3 regions of the Neorhizobium descurainiae genome follow, and region 2 is predicted to be linked to each of the others. Evidence: riboswitches for the same ligand, from Rfam matches in the RefSeq annotation. Region 2 holds a riboswitch; each other region holds the start of a gene.
The links. Region 2 has a riboswitch for cobalamin ahead of ACMGE0_RS33140 (ABC transporter substrate-binding protein). Riboswitches for the same ligand answer to the same signal wherever they lie in the genome.
Positions count from the first base shown of each region.

Region 1: it holds a riboswitch for cobalamin, as region 2 does, so the genes downstream of both, ACMGE0_RS19500 (DUF1636 family protein) here and ACMGE0_RS33140 (ABC transporter substrate-binding protein) in region 2, are expected to answer to the same signal.
Region 3: it holds a riboswitch for cobalamin, as region 2 does, so the genes downstream of both, ACMGE0_RS13110 (aromatic ring-hydroxylating oxygenase subunit alpha) here and ACMGE0_RS33140 (ABC transporter substrate-binding protein) in region 2, are expected to answer to the same signal.

Region 1 covers NZ_JBLFFK010000011.1:163,835-168,577, forward strand. The annotation lists gene cobN (cobaltochelatase subunit CobN) at 1-1,762, opposite strand, end outside; gene cobW (cobalamin biosynthesis protein CobW) at 1,773-2,810, opposite strand; gene ACMGE0_RS19500 (DUF1636 family protein) at 2,807-3,223, opposite strand; cobalamin riboswitch at 3,325-3,546, opposite strand; cobalamin riboswitch at 3,618-3,830, shown strand; gene ACMGE0_RS19505 (CbtB domain-containing protein) at 3,868-4,044, shown strand; gene ACMGE0_RS19510 (CbtA family protein) at 4,058-4,743, shown strand, end outside.
Region 2 covers NZ_JBLFFK010000050.1:618-5,360, reverse strand. The annotation lists gene aztD (zinc metallochaperone AztD) at 1-1,156, shown strand, start outside; cobalamin riboswitch at 1,198-1,430, shown strand; gene ACMGE0_RS33140 (ABC transporter substrate-binding protein) at 1,625-2,656, shown strand; gene ACMGE0_RS33135 (FecCD family ABC transporter permease) at 2,653-3,681, shown strand; gene ACMGE0_RS33130 (ABC transporter ATP-binding protein) at 3,678-4,508, shown strand; gene ACMGE0_RS33125 (class I SAM-dependent methyltransferase) at 4,511-4,743, shown strand, end outside.
Region 3 covers NZ_JBLFFK010000006.1:94,827-99,569, reverse strand. The annotation lists gene ACMGE0_RS13125 (FAD-binding oxidoreductase) at 1-349, opposite strand, end outside; gene ACMGE0_RS13120 (L-threonylcarbamoyladenylate synthase) at 363-1,340, opposite strand; gene ACMGE0_RS13115 (DUF6656 family protein) at 1,374-1,988, opposite strand; cobalamin riboswitch at 2,142-2,357, shown strand; gene ACMGE0_RS13110 (aromatic ring-hydroxylating oxygenase subunit alpha) at 2,470-3,714, shown strand; gene ACMGE0_RS13105 (BA14K family protein) at 3,833-4,258, shown strand; gene ACMGE0_RS13100 (BA14K family protein) at 4,456-4,743, shown strand, end outside.

The DNA of each region.
Region 1 (4,743 bases), on a different contig from region 2:
AAAGGCCGGCTCCGGTCAGCACCGGCGGCAGGTGGCCGACAGTGACGGCGGCAATCCGCCGCTTGGCGACGGCCGCCTCGCCCGGGTTGGAGACGATGAATGGATAGACGACCGGCAGGCCGCCGGTAACGAGTTCCGGGAAGCAATCCTTCGACAGAGCCACCGTCTTGCCCGGCAGCCATTCCAGCGTGCCATGCGCGCCGACATGAACGATCGCGTGGGCGCCGAGCTGTTTGCGCATCCACTGGCCGAAGGCGATGAGGGCATGGCGCGGCGGCAAATCGGGGCTGTGATAATCAGCACGGCGATCGGCGTTGCGCCCGCGATCCGGCGCAAGCGCGACGGTTATGTTGCCGAACTGCGCGGCGCGGAAGCGATAGGCACCGTCTTCCAGGTCCTCGTCCGTCTCAGGCGCACCCCAGGCCGCTTCGGCATGGGATGCCGAGATGTAATCCGAAAGCGGCAAAGCTGCGGATTTCGGAGCCAGAAGGTCCAGCAAATCGCGGGCCGTCTCCGGGATATCCGAAACAGAATAGCCGGCTATCACAAGCTCTCGAAGCATTGAAAGCACGCTTTGCGGCACGTCCAGCCCGACGGCGTAGCCCGTGCGTCCGGGCGCACTCGGATAGTCCGGCATCAGGATGACGACTTTTCGCTCGGAGCGCGATGCGAGTCTCAGCCTCAGGAAGGCGGCGATGCGGTTTGCCACTTGCTCAACCCGGTCCGGTTCCGATCGGTTGACGAGACTGGCGGAGTTTTCGCCTGCCTTGAATGAGATCGCTCCGGCAAGAATGCGGCCGTCGAGTTCCGGCAGGACGACATGCATGGCGAGGTCGGCAGGATTCAGGCCGCGGCGGCCTTCCGCCCAGCCTTCTCGGCGCGTCGTGGCGACGACAACCTGGAAAACCGGCACGCCGGTGCGGTCGAAGATCGTTTCGCCCTTTTCATCCGTGCCGCTGGCGAAAGCCGTCGTGGCTATGATCGCCGCAGGATCGAGGCCTGCAATCGTCCGTTCGACGAAAGCGACCGCATCCGCATCCTTCAGGCCGCTGACGAAGATCGGCAGCGGCGCGAAACCGCGAGCAGCCAGAGCTTCGAAGAGCGCATCGATCGGCGCGGCATCGTTGGCAAGCAGCATGGAACGGTAGAAGAGGATCGGCAGGCGCGGCGCATCGGCAGCGAGGCTGGAAAGCAGCCTCTCGACGCTGACGATGCCATGGCCGGGCTTGTAGAAACCGGCCTTCGGCATCGCCGCCGCGCCAGGCAGGGGCGCTGTTTCGTTTCGCGCCAGCGCGGCCAGTCGCCTTGCCAGCCGCCGCATATTGTCCGGGCCGCCCTCGCGGAAGCAGGCGAGAATGCCGGCAAGCTGCTCTTCGGAAACCGTCGAGGCGCCGACAAGCCGCTCGTCACGAATGCTGCATTCGCCGGGCAGAAGCACGAGCGCGATCCTCTTGCGCTTCGCCATGCGTGAAAGTTCATCCACCCCATAGGCCCAGCGGTCATAGCCGCCGAGAATGCGCACAAGGATGACCTTCGCATGTGCCGCCGTCTTCTCCACCCAGAGGTCGACGGACATCGGGTGCCGCAGGTCGGAAAGGTTGGCCAGCCGCAGGCTCGCCCGACCCTTGTCCCAGGCTGCAGCGATGCCGTTCAGGTCGCTGCCGGAAAAGGACAGCACCACCACATCGGCGGGCGACTGGTTGAGGTCGACCGGCTCGATCAGGTCGTCGAGCGACGACGATGTGGTGGCAAGTATGTGCATTTCCGTTGCCTTATGCGGCCAGCATCCTTTCGATCGCCGCGCGGTCGATCCCTTTTTCGCCGATCACGACAAGACGGCCGTGCCGCGCTTCGCCGGGCGCCCAGGCGCGGTCGAAATAATGGTTCACGCGCGATCCTACAGCCTGGACCTGCAGGCGCATCGGCTTATCCGCGACCTCCACAAAGCCTTTTATGCGCAGGACGTTCTCGGCTTCCGCCGTCACGGAGATGCGGGCGGCGAGTGCTTCGGCATCCGCCACGGCCGGCAGGTCGACGACAAAGCTGTCGAAGTCGTCGTGGTCGTGATCGAGCTCGTCGTCGTGATGCGTCTTGCGGTTCCCGATGTCATCCTCGACGGCGAGCCCGAGGCCGATCAGCACTGCCGGATCGATCGCCCCATTCGCGGCCGAGACGATCTTCACGGCCCGCGGCAGGTGGGCGGTAACGCGATCCTTGGCGGTGGCGAGCCCTGCGGCATCCAGAAGATCGGTCTTGGTCAGAACGATCATGTCGGCACAGGCGACCTGGTCCTCGAAGACTTCCTCGACCGGGTCGTCATGGTCGATCGAGTCGTCTGCCTGCCGCTGGGCTTCCAGCGCGCCGTGATCGTCGGCGACCCGGCCCTCCGCCAGAGCCACGCCGTCGACCACGGCGACGACGCCATCCACCGTCACGCGCGCCTTCACATCCGGCCACTGGAAGGCCTGGACGAGCGGCTTCGGCAGCGCAAGTCCGGAAGTCTCGATGAGGATATGGTCGACGCGCGGTTCGCGGGAGAGGATCTGGTCGATCGCCGGCACGAAGTCGTCGGCGACGGTGCAGCAGATGCAGCCGTTGGCGAGCTCGATGATATTGTCTTCCGGGCAGGTCTCGATGCCGCAGCCCTTCAGCACGTCGCCGTCGATGCCGACATCGCCGAATTCGTTGACGATGATCGCCAGGCGCTTACCGTCGAGCTTCTCGATCAGGCTGCGGATCAGCGTGGTCTTGCCGGCGCCCAGGAACCCGGTGACGACGGTGCAGGGAACGCGGTCGAAATTGACGCTCATGAAGGCATGTCCTCGTGATGGTGGAAGGGTGGAATGCGGGCCGTCATGCCTTTGCCGCGGAGGCAGGCGGGACGGCCACGAAGGGGAAGGAAGCCGCGCTCGTCCCCGGCGAGCATCATTGCGCCGGTCACGATGTCTTCGACATTCTCCAGCGTCAGATGCCCGAAAACGTAAGACCAGCCGGATCGGTGGTTGAAGGCCGCGCTCGGGCTCTTTTCGCAATTGGCGAGGCAGGTGACGGGCTTTACGGCAAGCGGCTTGCCGGCTGTAGCTTCCCGCAGAGCGGCGATCATCCCGATGCCGGGGCGTGTTTCGGGATCGATCTCGTCGCGGCAATTGGTGCAGACGAAGATCGTCACATCCACGGCTTCCGGGACGGTTTCCAGATCGTCTTTTCGCTCGTCACTCATCATCTAAGCCGCGTTACCGCCAGTTCGAAAAATCGGGGCGCGGAGCAGAAGGGCAAGCCCGCCTGCGGTGAATGACAAGACTTCCTCCGGAGCACCCCGCCCGGCGAAGCTTAAATCGAACGGCAGGTCTCCTGGCTCGCGGGTCGCCGCCATTTGCCTGCCTTCCCGGTTTTCCCAGTGGCTTTCCGGCCCAGAGGCCTTGCTCGGCAAAATGGCTCGCCGCCTACAGTTGCGGGGGCAGCCGCGGCATTGATCCCAAGGATCGCACCGCATTCTCTCTTAGCCCTTCCCGTTGCCGGAAAAGGACCGTCTTCTTTCAACTAAGCCCGGTCATAGCCCTATGTCAATGGAGTGCGGCGGGCGTCGCAAAGGCGATTGCGGGGCTCGCGAATTCGTCTATAGTGACCGGACCTATGGTGCCCGAAAGGGTTTTGAGGGAATGCGGTGCGACGGATTTGCCGTCAAACCCGTGGCTGCCCCCGCAACTGTAAGCGGAAAGTCTTCGTCCAAAACGGCCGGTTGGCCGTCAAGCCACTGGAGCAATCCGGGAAGGCGGGCGAGAGGCGCCTGATCCGCGAGCCAGGAGACCTGCCAGAGGTGGTGAGAAACTTGAACAGCCCTCGGGTGGAGGGCGAAAGGACGAGACCATGGTAACGAATTCTGCCGCAAGTGCGGTCAGCGTTTCCGCTTCGAAGATCATTCCCCTCGGCATGACGGCCATTCTCGGCCTGTTCATCGTCGGTTTTGTCGGCTTCTCGCATCTGGAAGTCGTCCACAACGCCGCCCACGACACGCGCCATTCCCTGGCCTTCCCCTGCCACTGAGAGGAATTTCCAAATGTCGCTGTTTCGTAACATCGTCTTCACGGCGGTGATCGCCGGGCTGTTGTCGGGACTTCTCCTCACCGTCATGCAGCATTTCTCGACGGTGCCGCTCATCCTGCAGGCCGAGACCTATGAAAATGCCGGCGGTGCCGAGGCCGGTCACAGCCACAACCATGAGGCTGCCCCGGCTGGCGGTGTCGCGCCCCCTGCGGCGGCTGAACATAGCCACGACGAGGAGGCCTGGGCTCCCGCCGACGGTTTTGAGCGCCTCATCTACACCGCCGCAGCCGATATCTTGTCGGCAATCGGCTTCGGTCTCGTGCTGATCGCCGCTTCGGAAGCCCTGGGAGGCTTCAAGGGCTGGCGCGGCGGGTTGATGTTCGGCATTGCCGGCTTCCTCACCGTCAGCCTCGCTCCCGGCCTCGGCCTGCCGCCGGAACTGCCGGGCATGCCGGCCGCCGAGCTCGGTCCGCGCCAGATCTGGTGGATTTCGACGGCCATCTGCACCGCTCTCGGCCTCGGCCTGCTCGCCTATACCCGTTCGGTCGTGTTTGCCGTGCTGGCGATCGTTCTGCTGGTCGCTCCGCATCTGGTTGGCGCTCCCCTGCCGCCGACGCATGAGACGGCGGTGCCGCTGGAGCTGCATGCCCGCTTCGTCAATGCCGTTTACGTCACCAATCTGGTGTTCTGGGCAGTGCT
Region 2 (4,743 bases):
CCAGGCCGAGGAGGAGAAGCAGACATGGCGGCTGTTCGTCGCCGATCACACGGCTCCCGTGGCCCGGTCCTTCGACGCGGCGACGGGAAAGGAGATCGGCGAGTTCGCCCTGAAGGGTTACGCCGCACTGGCCGCCAGCAGTTCCGGCCGCACCGTCTTCGCCGTCCAGAGCGAGGCCGATACGGTCCAGGCGATCAAATCCGGCGTGACGCTGTCCGACCACGGCGAGCATCGCGATCTCGAAACGTCCGACCCCGAAATGCTGCCGGTCGCGTTCGACGGAAAACGGCCGGTCCATGCCGTCATGCACGGCGACGACGTAGTGCTGTTCTACGACAGGGAAGGCAAGGCGAAGCTTCTTTCCGAAGAGGGACTGCTCGAGGGCAAGATATCTGAAAGGACCGTCGATGCGACGGCGCCGCATCACGGGGTCGCCGTTCCCATGGGGGAGGCGATGCTTGTTTCCGTTCCCGATACGAAGGTTGAGACGAAGCCGGACGAACTGCCGCCGCGCCTCGGCCTGCGCGTCCTCGACGCGAGCGGCGGACAGGTCGGCGAGGTCGAACCTTGCACGGCCCTGCACGGAGAGGCCTTTTCGGCGAGGCTGGCCGCCTTCGGTTGCGCAGAGGGCGTCCTGGTCGCGCGTCCCGGCAAGCAGGGCGGCGTCGAGCTCGAAATGCTGGAATACGGCGAAGCGCTACCGAAGGGAAAGGTGACGACCCTGCTCGGCAGCAAGGTCATGCAGTTCTTTCTCGGCAATTATGGCGAGGACAGGATCGCCCTGATCGATCCGGAAAGCGCCGAGCCCTACCGCCTGGTGGACCTGCCGACCCGGCGCATCGATTTCGCGCTTGACCCTGCGCGCGTCAAGAATGCCTATGTGCTGACCGAAGACGGGCAATTGCACGTCGTCGACGTGCTGCGTGGCGAAATCGCCGCATCGGCAACCGTCACCGAGCCCTACAGCAAGGACGGCCATTGGCGCGATCCGCGCCCGCGCCTTGCAGTGGCCGGCGATGAGATCGCCATCACCGATCCCCGCCACGGCCTTGTGCGGATGATCGACATCGGGACCCTGAAGGAGGCTCGCACCATTGCGGTCGAGGGGCAGCCCTTCAGCATCGTCGCCATCGGAGGCTCCGGCGCCGTCCATTGACGGCACTCGTCTCTCGCGGCTTGACGCGATCGCCGCGCTCGGCATAACTGAACGCGACGGTTCCCCGACGGTGACTCGGAGGGGATGAAAAGGGAACACGGTGCGGACGCCCGAAAGGGGCCAATGCCGTGGCTGCCCCCGCAACTGTAAGCGGATTGCTGTCCATCCTCGTGGCGCCGGAAGGCGCCATGCCACTGCGTCCATGCGGCGCGGGAAGGCAGATGGACGGCGGATATCCGCGAGCCAGGAGACCTGCCGTCGAACATCGATCCATCGCACGGGCGGGGATGCCCGGAACAGGAGCAGGACATGATCACCATCCGCGCCGCAGGGCGCCCTGGCGCTTCGCATTCCCCAAATCTCGACGATCGTTCGGCCAATCGGGCTGCCTCAAGGGCATTCTGAGCTTCACTACTGCCCGGCACATGGATTTGCCGGCGGCATTCACGTCACATTCGGGGAAACACGATGAATATCTTTCTGAAACGGCCGTTCCGCGCCGGCCTCGGCGCCATCTCCTTGATCGCCTCCGGCCTGTTCCACGGTGCCGTGGCGGCGGAAACCGCCTATCCGCTCACTCTTGAGAACTGCGGCCGGCAGGTGACTTTCGAAAAGGCGCCGTCGCGTACCGTGTCGATCGGCCAGAGCAGCACCGAAATCCTCTATCTCTTAGGCCTGGCGGACAAGGTCGTCGGCACCGCGCTCTGGGTCGGACCGGTCCTCAAGGAATATGAGGAGGTGAACGCCAAAATCGACCGGCTCGCCGATAACGAGCCGAGCTTCGAAAGCGTGCTCGGCAAAAGGCCGGATATCGTCGCCGTGCAGTTCCAGTGGCAGGTCGGACCCGAAGGCGTGGTCGGCAAGCCGGAACAGTTCGCAGAACTCGGCATACCGGTCTACACGTCGCCGTCCGATTGCACCGGCAAGGAAAATTCCGCCGCGAGCGACGGCGTCCGCCACCAGGTCTTCACCATGGACCTCGTTTACCGGGAAATCCGCGAGCTCGCCAAGATCTACGACGTGCAGGACAAGGGCGAGGAGGTCGTGGCCGATCTGAAGCAGCGTGAGGCCGCCGCCCGTGCCAAGGTCGCGTCTGCGCAAGGCAAGCTTTCCGCCGTCTTCTGGTTCTCGAGCGCCGCGGGCGCCGATCCCTATGTCGCCGGCAGGAACGGCGCGCCGGGCTATATCATGTCGGCGCTTGGCATCCGCAACATCATCGAGACGGACGACGAATGGCCGACGGTCGGCTGGGAAACCATCGCCAAGGCCGATCCGACCATGATCGTCGCGGGCGCCATGGAGCGCCGCCGCTATCCGCTGGACAGCATCGAGGCCAAGCACAGGTTCCTTGAGACCGACCCGGTCGCAAGCCTGATGCCGGCCGCGAAGAACGGCCATGTCTTCGACATGGACGCGCAGGCGATGAACCCGACGATCCGCACGATCGAAGGGATCGAGGTGCTTGCGGACGCCATCGCAGCCGCCGGCCTCGCCGAATGAGCCGGGCCATGTCCTCGATCGGCCGGACGGGTGCGGTTTCGCTCGCGCTCGCCGTCCTCGTCGCCGCGCTCTGGCTGGGCGCGGCGATCGGCGAGACCGCGATCCCGTTCGAGGTCGTTGCCAAGACGGTCGCCAACCGGCTCTGGGATGCGGGCTATCCGCTGGAGCCGATCGATGAGGGCATCGTCTGGAGCTACAGGTTGAGCCGCGCGGTCGTAGCGGCCTGCTGCGGCGCCTCGCTTGCCCTCTCCGGCGTCGTGCTGCAGTCGCTGCTGCGCAATCCCCTGGCCGATCCCTATATTCTCGGCATTTCGGCGGGGGCCTCCACCGGCGCCGTGGGCGTCGCGATCCTCGGCTTCGGCGGAGGTCTCCTGACGCTGCCGATGGGCGCCTTTTTCGGGGCGCTCGTCGCCTTCGCGCTCGTCAGCCTGCTGGCCGTCAAGGCGGGCAGGGGAACGGCGGCCATCATCCTCGCCGGCGTCGCAGGCTCGCAACTTTTCAATGCGCTCACCTCCTTCATCGTCACCAAGGCGGCGACCGCTGAACAGGCGCGCGGCATCATGTTCTGGCTGCTCGGCAATCTTTCCGGCGTCCGCTGGCCGGATGCCTGGCTTGCCATACCTGCGGCCCTGTCGGGGCTTGCGGTCTGCCTCTGGCACGCCCGGTCGCTCGATGCCTTCACCTTCGGCGCGGAGCAGGCCGCCTCGCTCGGCATTTCGGTCCGCCGCATCTATCTCGTGCTGGTCGGCATCTCCGCCATGATGACGGCGGTCATGGTGTCCATCGTCGGATCGATCGGCTTCGTCGGGCTGGTCATCCCGCATGCGGCGCGCATGCTGGTCGGCGTCCGCCACGGCGTGCTCCTGCCGGCGGCGGCGCTGATCGGCGCCGTCTTCATGATCGTGGCGGATATCCTGTCGCGCATCTTGATACCCGGCCAGGTCCTGCCGATCGGCGTGATCACCGCGCTCGTCGGGGCGCCGGCCTTCGCCTTGATTCTCGGACAGAGGAGGGGCCGCGCATGACGCTTTCGGCCAGGAATGTTTCATGGACCGCCGGCGGCGCCGAAATCCTGCGCGATGTCTCGCTCGACGTGCGCACCGGCGAGTTTCTCGGCATCATCGGCCCGAACGGTTCGGGAAAGACGAGCCTCATGGCGCTGCTTGCCGGCATCCGTAAGCCGAAGTCCGGCGAAGTCCTGCTGGACGGCGTGCCGATTACCGCGCTCGGGCGGCGCGAGGTTTCCCGCCGGCTGGCGCTAGTGGAGCAGCAGGCGGAAACCGGCGAGAGGATCACCGCCCGGCAGGCGGTGGAGCTTGGGCGCACGCCCTATCTCGGACCTCTGTCGCCCTGGTCGTCTGAGGACGACGTGATCGTCGAGGCGGCGCTTCGGAACGTCGACATGGCCCACCTGTCCGGCCGGCTTTGGCACACGCTTTCCGGCGGCGAACGCCAGCGCCTGCATATCGGCCGCGCGCTCGCGCAGCAGCCGAAGATATTGCTCCTCGACGAGCCGACAAACCATCTCGACATCGGCCATCAGATCGGCCTGCTCGATCTGGTGCGCCGGCAGGATTTGACGGTGGCGGCGGCCCTCCACGACCTCAACCATGCGGCGATGTTCTGCGACCGCCTCGCGGTCATGCAGGGCGGGCGGCTGGTGGCGCTCGGCGCGCCGCGCGAGGTGCTGACGACTGAGCGCATCCGCGACGTCTTCGGCGTGGAGGCGGAGATCGACCACCAAAGCGACGGTAACTGCTTCATCCGCTACCGGGCTGCCGGGCAGCCCCGTCCGGCGTCGCGGCGCGGGAACGGCGCACGGCTTGAAACGGTCGCAGGTGGGGTATCGTGAACATGGACGGACGCAACCATCACCTCAAGGAGGACATCCGCGAATATTGGTCGAAGCGGTCGGAAACCTTCGATCTCGCCTTCGGCCATCGCATTCCGCCCGGACCGGAACTGCAGGCCTGGGCAGCCGCGGTCAGGCGCAGCCTCGGCGGCGAACCGCTCAAGGTTCTCGAACTGGCCTGCGGCACCGGCGAAGTGACGAACGTGCTGCTTTCCCTCGGGCACGAGGTCACGGC
Region 3 (4,743 bases), on a different contig from region 2:
CATCGGCGACGAGCACGTTGGCAACGGGGTCGACATCGCGGATGCGGTTCATCCGTTCGAGCGAGACGATCAGGTCGCTGCCGCCGGTGCGGGGCGTCTGGCCGCCGACGAGGCCGGTATTGCCCGTTTGCGGCACGATCGGCGTCCCGGTCTCGCTCGCGAGCTTGAGGATTTCCGAAACCTCCTGCGTCGAGCCGGGCTTCAGCAGCATGGGCGAGGAGCCCTGATAGAGCCCGCGGCCCTCGACGAGATGCGGGGCCATGTCCTGCGGGTCGCGCAGGACATGGCTTTCGCCGACGATCGCCGCGAAGCGGTCGAGAAGCTCTGGTTTCGGTCCGGAAATATCCATCGGCAGCCTCCTCCTATTCCCGTGGCGCGGCGGCGCGGGCCAGCCGGTCGTTGATCGCCTCGCCAAGCCCGTGGTCGGGAATGGGCGTGACGGCAATACGGGCCGCACCGGTCGCATCGGCGCGCTTCAGGTAAGCGAACAGATTTGCCGCCGCCTGCGCAAGATCGCCGGAAGGGCTCAAATCAAAAACCGCGGTGGCAAGCTCTATTCCCTTTACCGGGGCGGAACCCAGCCGGATCAGCGCTTCGCCGGGTTCGACGTGATCGGCGTTGAGCCGGACGGCCGCGCCCGGCGCATAGTGGGAGGCGAGCATGCCCGGCGCCTCGATGATCGCCGCCGGGCCGTCCGGCCGGATCACCGGGAGGCCGGTGGCTTTCTCGATCTCCTCCACCGCGACGCCGCCGGGTCTCAGTAGGCGGATAATGCCGTCCTCGACGCGGACGATGGTCGATTCCACGCCGACGGGGGCTGCGCCGCCATCGACGATGAGCTTGAGCCTGTCGCCCAGGTCCTCCGCCACATGCTGCGCGCTTGTCGGGCTCACCTTGCCGGACGTGTTGGCGCTCGGCGCGGCAAGCGGCTTCCCGAAGGCGCGGATGAGCTCGGATGCGAACCCTTTCGGCAGGCGGATGCCGATCGTGTCGAGACCCGCGGTGGCGAGCGAGTGGATGCCGCTTTCCGGCTTCAGCGGCAGGATCAGCGTCAGCGGCCCCGGCCAGAAGGTCTCGGCGAGCTTTTTCGAGATCGGGTCGAAAACCGCATAGCGCTCGGCCATGGAAAGATCGGCCGCATGGCAGATCAGCGGGTTGAAGCGCGGCCGGCCCTTGGTCTCGTAAATGCGGGCAATGGCTGCCGGGTTGGTGGCGTCCGCGGCAAGCCCGTAAACGGTCTCGGTGGGGATCGCCACCGGATAACCTTCCGCCAAGACGGCTGAGGCCTTGAGGAGCGCGCGTTCATGATCCCGGGTGATGTCGATGATGTCGGCCGTCATGTCCGCCCGTCAATAGCGCGGACCGGGCTTCCGTCAAAGCTTTTTGATGATTTCGCGCAGCGCATGGCTCGATGCGCCGAGCGTCAGCACGTTCTTGATCGCTTCCATCGGATCGTTGGTCTGGAACAGGAGCCCGTTCTTGCGGATCGAGCGGTCGATCCGGAACGGTTCGCCCGGCTCCCCCTCGATCGCCACGGCGAAGTACATGCGCGAATAGGTCGTGCTGATGCGTTCGAAGAACCTTTCCTCCTCGCCGATCTCGGAAAAGAAATTGGCGATATAGAAGGACCAGCTGACCGGCATGCGGCGTCCGAGGAACGTTCTCGCGGCCGTGACATGGCAGTAGCCGAGATGCGGACGCTCGTCGAGCGTGCGGTGGAAGATGATCTTCGGGAACTGGATCGATCGATGGAATGCGTTGATCCGCTCGTGGCTCTTTTCTCCGGCTGCTTCCAGTTTCTTGCCGGTGCGCGCGGCGACGTCCGCATAACCGATATAGCGCCGTTCTGCCGGCACCCAGATGGCGCTGTCGCGGGCGATGCGTCCGGTCCGCAGGAATTCCGAATGCGCGGTAGGCTTCGTCCCCGCCGGCGCGGGAGGCTTCGGCGGAGGAGCTTCGTAGTAGCGGAATTTTCCTTTGGCCTGCACGGGGGCATCGCTCCTGTTGATGCCGGAAATCTTGAGCTTCAGCCCTCAATGACAGGTTTTCCTTTCGCGGGGCTTAAGGGTTTTCCGAAGCCGTCGTCAATGCGGTTGCCGATGTCGCAATGTTGCCTATGCGACACGTGGGGCAGATGATTATATCCGCTGCAAGCTCAAGGTGCCGCCTCGCTAGGGAGGGCGGAGAATTGGGAAGCCGGTCGAAGCCCGGCGCTGCCCCCGCAACGGTGGTGGAGTGTAAGAGGCATGGCACAAGCCACTGGGAAAGAGCCGCAAGGGCCGCCCGGGAAGGCGCCATGCCCGTCCCGCGAGGGACAGCTCCTGAGCCCGGAAACCAGCCTGAGGTGAAAGAGAATTTGACCGATCGCGGCGGGCGCTCGGGACGCGGAGATTGGCGGGGCGAGACCGGCCGGCGTTTCCATGTCCTTCCGCAGGCCGCCCCAAGGCTCGCTTCGACAAGGAAGGCAAGATGGAAACTCGCAGTCAGGTCCTGCGGCAGCTCAAGAACCGCCGCGAAGGCTTCAGCCTCGAACAGGCCTTTTACACCGATCCCGATTATTACAAGCTCGATCTCGAATTGATCTGGTATCGCGATTGGCTGTTCGTCGGCCACGATTGCGAACTGCCCAAGGCCGGCAGCTATTTCACGTTGCAGATCGGCGACTATCCGGTCGTCGTCGTGCGCGGCCGTGACGGCCTGATCCGGGCGCTCCACAATACCTGCCGCCACCGCGGCAGCCGGGTATGCACCAAGGAAAGCGGCTCGGCGGTGCGGCTCGTCTGTCCCTACCATCAATGGACCTACGAACTCGACGGCTCGCTGCTCATCGCCCGGCAGATGGGCCAGGATTTCGACAAGAGAGAGTTCGGGTTGAAGAAGGTCCATTGCGAGAGCGTCGCCGGCTACATCTTCATCTGCCTTGCCAACGAGGCGCCGGATTTCGCGCCCGTTCGCGAGGCGATCGAGCCCTATATGGCGCCGCACCGCCTGTCGGAGGCCAAGGTCGCCCACCAGTCGACGATCATCGAGAAGGGCAATTGGAAGCTCGTCTGGGAAAACAACCGCGAATGCTATCATTGCGCCGGCAATCACCCGGAACTCTGCCGCACGTTTCCGGAAGCGCCTACCGTCACCGGCGTGTCGGGCGCGATCGACGATCCGGTCATCATCGAGCACTGGCGGCGCTGCGAGGCGGCCGATCTGCCGAGCGAGTTCAGGATATCGCCGGACGGCCAGTTCCGCGTCGCCCGCATGCCGCTGATCGAGGGCGCCGAAAGCTACACGATGTCGGGCAGGAATGCCGTGCAGCGAAAACTCTCCGACGACGTGACGATCGATGGGATCGGCACGATGCTGCTCTTCCATTACCCGACCACGTGGAACCACATGCTGGGCGACCATGCGGTCTCCTTCCGCGTCACACCACTCGGACCGGAGGAAACGGCGGTCACCACCAAATGGCTGGTCCACAAGGATGCGGTCGAGGGCGTCGATTACAATCTCGAAGAGCTGACGCATGTCTGGAACATGACCAACGACCAGGACCGCCAGATCGTCGAGGAAAACGCCTTCGGGATCCGTTCGCCGGCATATGAGCCGGGACCTTATTCGGCGATCCACGAGGGCGGCGTCATGCAGTTCGTCGAATGGTATTCGAATTTCATGGTCAATCGCCTTCAGGGCGATCAGACGATGCTTTCGATCGTCGCATGATGCAGTTTGCCCTGGGACCGATCGCTTATTCGTGATTGGCTCCAGCCCGGCCGTCATGGAACCAAGTCCTTCTATCCGCGTTGTTTTCTGCCAATACTTCCTGAAAGGAAACACCAGGATGAGACCCCTCCACCTGCGTTTGACCGCGGCAGCGCTTGCGGTCGCTTCTGCGCTCACCAGCTTCACATCGGCTCAGGCTTTGCAGATGCCTTCGGCTCCCGCCATTTCGGCTGCAAGCGCCGTGACGGATGTCCAGTACCGGGATCGCCGTGACTGGCGGCGCGACCGCTACGGCTGGCATCGCGGTTATCGCGGCTATCGCGATCGCCGTCCGGGCTATCGGTATTACAATGGCTTCTGGTTCCCGCTGGCGGCCTTCGGCACCGGGGTAATCATCGGCGGAGCGATTGCAAATGATCGCGGCCCTTATTCCGGCCGACATGTCGCCTGGTGCGAGAGCCGCTACCGTAGCTATCGCGCATCGGACAATACCTATGTGCCGCGCGCCGGCGTCCGGGCGCGATGCGTATCGCCGTACCGGTAAAAATCGTCTCGGGGCTGGATGTGGAACCCGGTTCGGGCACGCTGCCCGGGCCGGGCTTCCGTTGCTCCGGGGCGTTAATCACGCATTCAGGATGAATTTCCTAGGATCGCCGCGAAGTTACGGTCCGCCGATGGCAGACGCCGTCGAGGCCGGCGAAGGAAACAGAAAACATCGACCAAGGGTTGGGAGAGTTCAATATGACGCTGTTCAAGAAAATTGCGGTCGCGGGCATTTCCGCCGCCGTTCTGGTTGGCTCGCTGATGCCGGCCGGGGCAATGCCGCTGCCGGTCGCTCCGGCGGCCGGGATCGAGGCGAGTTCGGACGTAAATCTGGTGCAGTATCGCCGCGACTGGCGTGACGGCCGCGATTGGCGTGACCGCCGCGATTGGGGTGACCGCCGGGGCTGGTACCGCGGCCATCGCGGCTATCGTGATCGCCGCCCGGGCTACCGTTATCACGAGGGCTACTGGTTCCCGCTGGCGGCA